DNA from 2 places in the Salinibacillus aidingensis genome. Region 2 is predicted to be linked to the other one. Evidence: predicted binding sites of a transcription regulator. Region 2 holds the regulator's gene; the other holds the start of a gene.

Region 1 (3,192 bases), 210 kb from region 2:
TATACCAGTGAGGAAATGGAAGTCACTGAACATATACAGGAATTGCGAAAGCGAATCATATGGACGATTGTCTTTTTCATTCTGTTCTTTGTTGCAGGACTTGTTTTTGTCCAGGATATTTATGATTTTTTCACCCGTAATCTTAAATATGAATTAGTGGTCCTTAGTCCGTGGGAAATTATGTGGATCCATATTATGATTGCCAGTGTTATTGCCATTGGTGCTGCACTTCCTTTCTTTTGTTTCCAGGCCTGGTTATTTGTCCGGCCGGGTTTAATGCCTAGGGAAAGAAAGGTCACGTTAATTTATGTACCAGCGGTCTTTCTCCTGTTTATCGCCGGTTTGCTATTTGGGTATTTTGTTGTGCAGGAGCTGATCTTTAACTTTTTAATGGGCTTGGGAGAAGGTATGTTTGACAATATGTTTACCGCTGAGAAATATTTCCGGTTCATTCTCACAACAACGTTACCTTTTGCTTTCTTTTTTGAAGTTCCGTTAATAGCTATGTTTTTAACCAGTCTTGGCATTATTGATCCCGCTAAGCTGAAAAAGGTAAGGAAATATGCCTATTTAGTTCTGGTGATTCTGGGTACGATGCTCTCTCCGCCTGATTTTATTCTGCAGCTATTCGTTGCAGCACCGTTAATTATTCTGTATGAAATTGCGATTGTGATGTCAGGTGTTGTGTATCGAAGGAAAATTGCAAAAGAACAGGAACATGCTGTAGAATAATTTCATAAACATTTACGTAATTAAGGGAGAGAATGGTGTGCGTTCTTTTTATCATTTTATGATGAAATTCAGAGGCATGGACAAACATGCAGAAGAAAGACAGCTGGCTGATTGGATGTTTCGTGACCATGATTTTCCGAAACAATCGAAATCCTATGATGAAATCAGCCGCTATTTAGAATGGAATATGCCTTTTACAGGAGCCCTTCAGGTGTTCGACCAAATGTGGGAGGCTTATATAGTGGAGGAAATGGAATAGGAAGTTTCAGGGAATGGTATTGGGTGACCAATACCATTTTTGTTTGGGAGGGTTTACGGATGATCATCAGCAGGTTCAATGTGTAACAGCGTTTGAACGGCTAGCTTTTCTGTCCCCTGTACCGTCTCAAATTGAATAGTCTGGTGCTGTTCATTTAGTTTTGTGATTCTTCCTTCCCTGGTTTTCCTGTTTCCATCCTGATAAACGGTCACTTGTACCTTTTGTTTCTGCTTACAGGCTGTTACGCATATCTGATTCATTTCTTCTAATTCCTGTTCATCCAGGACAGGCATAGGCTCCTTCTCATAATCCTCCCATAGCTTCTTTAATTCCTCCACATGCTCCGGCAGCATTAAAGAAGTCCATTTCTTATTACCCCGATCCTTTAACAATCTCATCACCTCATGTTTTTTCTTTCGATACTAAAAGTAATCTATCTTTATTAGCAGTTGAGATACACGTAGACTCCTGCGGGAAAACCGGACAATGCAAGACCCCACAGCGAGGTACGAGCGAGGAGGCTTGCGGATCGCCCGCGGAAAGCGAAGTGTATCTCAACTGCGGTAACAATAACCAATGTGAAATGATCATTTTTATTATACACGAACAAATATTCGATTAAAAGTGGATAAAGAACAAATGTTCGTGTATAATAAGAACAGGAGGTGAACAGCATGCTTGCCAATCAGAAGGTAAAAGCAGATCAATGGGTGGAGATCATTTATCAAAGTCAATCAGGAGAAATAACGAAACGTACAATTAAAATTTATGGTTCCAACAAAGAAAAAATATTCGGCTATTGCTTCATGCGAAAAGACTATCGCAGCTTTTACAAAGAACAAATTTTAGCCATGATTCCCAAAAAACGCCTTTAATACCTCATAGAAAACCTTCAAGTAACCACATTTTTTCAAATTACCACAGGAATCAATTCGTGATAAAATAAATGAAGAGACAAGAAAAACGCGATGGAGTGTATGTAAAAATGAGAATTGTACACACAGCTGACTGGCACTTAGGCAAAATTGTGCATAACACATATATGACAGAAGATCAGGAACATGTATTACAGCAATTTTTAGAGGAGCTAAAAGAAATAAAACCGGATGTGATGATTCTTGCCGGCGATTTATACGATCGGGCAATTCCTCCGAAAGAAGCGGTGGAATTGCTCAGTCGTATGCTGACAACCATTGTTTATGATATGAACATCCCGATTTTAGCGATTACCGGAAATCATGATAGTGCAGAGCGTATGGACTTCGGAACTCAGCTGCTCAGAAGAAACAGGCTATTTATTCAGACAAAACTTAATCCGGATCTGGAGCCCGTAATCGTCGAGGATGAACATGGACCGGTATATTTTCATTTAGTCCCTTATATGGAGCCTGCGGAAGTAAGAAAAATTCTTCAAAAAGATGATATTACTTCCCATCAGGAAGCGATGGCGGAAATTGTCGGACAGATTCAATCCAAATACGATTTGGAAAATGAAAGACATATTTTCGTCGGACATGCTTTCCTGGCTGGAGGAATGGATTCAGAATCGGAAGAACGGTTAACTATGATTGGGGGTACACCGTATGTGGAAGCTGAATTGTTTAAGCCGTTTACTTATACAGCACTGGGACACCTTCATCAGCCCCAAAAGGTAAAGTATGATCATATTCGTTATTCCGGCTCTATTTTTAAGTATTCCTTTTCGGAGGTGAATCATAAAAAATCCTTTACGGTCCTGGATTTAGACGAAAAGGGAATCGATACACTGGAACAGAAGCCTTACCGGATGCAGCGCGATTTAATTCGAATAGAAGGATATTTAAATGAACTGCTTGATACAGAAGAAGTATGCGAGGATTACTGCCACATAACCTTACTGGATGACGGAGAAATTATGGATCCCATTGGAAAGCTGCGAAAGTGGTACCCTAACATTCTTAAGTTAGAGCGTAAAATGACAGGAACGCAGAATTTACACGAATTGAAACGGGTAAAAGAACGCCAGCAGATGTCCCATATTGAGCTATTTTCCTCCTTCTATGAAAATATGAAAGGGGAGCCTCTGCCTGAAAATCGCAAAAAAATTATGGAAAATATTGTACAAAAAGTTGTAGAAGAAGAAAGGGGACGGTAATATGCGGGCAATAACACTGAAAATGTCTGCATTTGGACCATACAAAGATGAACAGGTGATTGACTTC
Region 2 (3,192 bases):
TAAATAATTGATACGATCAATTTTATCCTGTGATAACATATGAACGCTCCTTACATTTATAATCAAGACAATTTTCACAATTTCTACTGACTCTGCTTACAGGAAACACACACCGCTTGCCACGTTTTGCCTGCAGAGCCCTTGCCAAAAACAAAAAGCAAGCGTCACTATTACAGACTCTTGCTTGCTCTTTTGTTAATCTTACATGGATTTATTTTGATTTTCAAGCGTATACTCCTGGAATCTGCGATGAACGGTTGCTTTTGATACGTCATACCCCATACCTCGTAGTGTAGAAGCAATTTCAGCAAAAGTTAAGCCGTTATTTCTAAGTTTAACCACTTCATCAATTGGAAATGTCTTACGTTCTCTTCCAGGAGACTCATGAATATTTGATAGATTATTTTCAGGCCTGTACCCATTTGATACGGCCTTTTTCATTCCTCTTTTAATCTTTATATTATGGAGCTTTCTCTGATACTCTTCTACGATCGATACAATTTGTAAAACCATGGAGTCCGATTCAGAGAGTTGAATCTCTCCCTGGTGGGAAATTGTATATATTGGGATGCCCAGTTTTTGAAGCTGGTGGAGCAAAGCTATTTTTGTATTGCCCCTGCCAAGCCTTGTCTCGTCCTGAATAAAGAGTACGTCCGCTTCATTTGATGAGAAAAGCTCCAGCATCCTGAAAATACCTTCACGCTCGATTTCATAACCACTTTGTTTTTCTTCAATGATATCTGCTATCTCATAATGGCTTTGATTTGCCAGTTGAATGAGTTCTTCCTTCTGTCTTTTAATAGATGTTGTCTGTTCTTCTTTGTCTGTGCTGACACGACAGTATATAACCGCCCTCAATAATTCCACCTCTTAACTATGTAAAAAACTCTTAGCTAATAGATAATGCATAATATAAGATTACTAGAGTCAGTCCGAAAAGTGAATAAAACGCAATGTCGATTTTTGATACTTTATTAAACATTAAAATCGCCTCCTAACAAAAATAGAACCTTTGTTCGCTTTTGTCTATTTTCATTATATCAGAACACCTGTTCCTGTCAACCGTTTTTTCCGAACGAATGTTTGTGAAAAGTGGAAATACATGCTATAATACAGACAATTGATATATATGTACGAGGTGAGAAAAATATGACCAAGCTATCCAAAAGGCAAGAGGCGATCATGGAATACATAAAAGAGCAGGTAACGGCTAAAGGCTATCCACCTTCAGTAAGGGAAATTGCGCAAGCAGTAGGACTCGCTTCCAGCTCTACTGTTCATGGACATTTATCAAGACTTGAAGAAAAGGGCTTTATACGCAGAGACCCAACAAAACCAAGAGCGATTGAAGTGCTGGAACTGGAAGAGGAAATGAATAATGCTCCAAAAACAGAAGCCTTTTACGCACCGGTCATTGGTAAGGTAACAGCCGGTGAACCTATTACAGCAATCGAAAATATTGAGGAATATGTACCTGTTCCAGAACATCTGGCCATTTCAGAAGACGATCTATTTGTTTTGAATGTTGCTGGAGAAAGTATGATTGAAGCCGGTATTCTTGATGGCGACCGGGTAATTATTCGTAAGCAGCGATCCGCTCAAAACGGAGAAATCGTTGTCGCTATGACGGAGGATGAGGAGGCAACCGTGAAGCGTTTCTTTAAGGAAAAGGATTATATCCGACTCCAGCCTGAAAACGCAACAATGGATCCGATTATTGTTAGTGATGTGACGATATTGGGGAAAGTGATTGGATTATTCAGGGAAATACACTAACTTTTAAAACTAGATTTATAGTTTAGAAAAGACTCTTACTTAATTGTAAGTAGTTCACTTTCGATGGAGAAAAACCTAAATAAATGATTAAATAGCATACCAAATAGCACATTGTTTGGTATGCTATTTTTTGTTTATATATCAATGTTTACTTATAAATAACATCACTTTTAGCTTTATATTTAGCACACAAATTAACAGTCCACTAACAGTTGATTAGTAGGGTGATAATTGCTATGTTATTTTTAACGTTAAATAGGGTAATTGTATTATCTTTTGTGAATTTTAGGGTAAATCCGAGTATATGTTATAAAAGAGATATAAGATATTGTGAAATTATATACTTAAACTAAAGAGGCAGAAGAGTTTAATAAAAGTTTGGGGGACTTAGTATGGAAGATTTTAAAAATGATACATACATAGTATTGGATTTACCTAAAAAAATTGCTGATAAAGTAAAGAAGATAAGGTCTGAACATAACTATACAATGTCTTTACCCGCAGAAATAACGGTTACTGGGTCAAGTGGAATAGGAGTATTACAATATGAACAAAATCCAAGTAATGTCTATTCAACGATTAAAGATGTGACCTCACGAATAAAACCGATTAAATGTAATTTCGGAGAAGTTAGTAGCTTTCCAAATACAGATATTTTCTTTTTTACCTTACAAGATGAAGGTCCTATTCGAGAATTACACAAAGAACTTGTAAAATCGGATATAAAATTTTTAGAAAACCCATTTCCTTATAAGCCACATTGCACATTATGTAACAATTCATCTCTAACAGATATAGAAACTCAAGAATTATTATCAAAGGAAATTAGCGAGGAATTTATTCTTGATACGGTATCAGTTTATTCTTTGGAAAGAAAATCTAATGATGTTGTAAATGTAAGTTTGCTTAAACGGTTTAAGTTGTCTGGAAAATAATAGATGTCTTATTCAACAAACAGGTGCTTTAGTTGAACAAGACAATATAATTGAAAACAAAGAAAAACGCTTGGATAAGTTATGTATATCCAAACGTTTTTGCGGTTAAAACAAGTGTTAAAATGGTTATTAAAGATGCTTCGAAACCATATGCTATTTGTTATGTGATTTGATATTTTCTCCACGGTAAGTGAACTACTTAACTTAATTGTAAGAGTCTTTTTTCAAGTTTTTGAAACCAGGATTTAAGAATAAAAGCTGCACAAAGCCACATAATAACTAAAAAAGTGGTGATGGAATGAGTCGGCTTGTAAAGCTTAATAGCATATTAAATATTCTTCTAATTGTTTTGACACTTATTCATCATTTTACAATTAGAAATTCTTTAGACTCTCTAAAGAGTAAATGATGATCTTATATGCCCGTAATAAAACCCCTGATAAAATTTTTATCAGGGGTTTTCTGAATCATTAATACGTCT

Evidence for each region. The regulator LexA, encoded in region 2, represses DNA repair genes until DNA is damaged. The targets are predictions, from matches to a motif close to CGAACATATGTTCG.
Region 1: the regulator LexA is predicted to act here: its motif matches at 1,595-1,608, upstream of ACZ5OK_RS09940 (YolD-like family protein).

What each region holds. Positions count from the first base shown of each region.
Region 1 is NZ_AP043759.1:1,839,883-1,843,074, reverse strand. Features, by position in the region: gene tatC (twin-arginine translocase subunit TatC) at 1-732, shown strand, start outside; gene ACZ5OK_RS09945 (YozE family protein) at 770-991, shown strand; gene ACZ5OK_RS09940 (YolD-like family protein) at 1,045-1,383, opposite strand; gene ACZ5OK_RS09935 (hypothetical protein) at 1,666-1,866, shown strand; gene ACZ5OK_RS09930 (exonuclease SbcCD subunit D) at 1,977-3,125, shown strand; gene ACZ5OK_RS09925 (AAA family ATPase) at 3,127-3,192, shown strand, end outside.
Region 2 is NZ_AP043759.1:1,634,460-1,637,651, reverse strand. Features, by position in the region: gene ACZ5OK_RS08855 (DUF896 domain-containing protein) at 1-39, opposite strand, end outside; gene ACZ5OK_RS08850 (YneB family resolvase-like protein) at 202-858, opposite strand; gene lexA (transcriptional repressor LexA) at 1,150-1,776, shown strand; gene ACZ5OK_RS08840 (2'-5' RNA ligase family protein) at 2,169-2,711, shown strand; gene glnA (type I glutamate--ammonia ligase) at 3,182-3,192, opposite strand, start outside.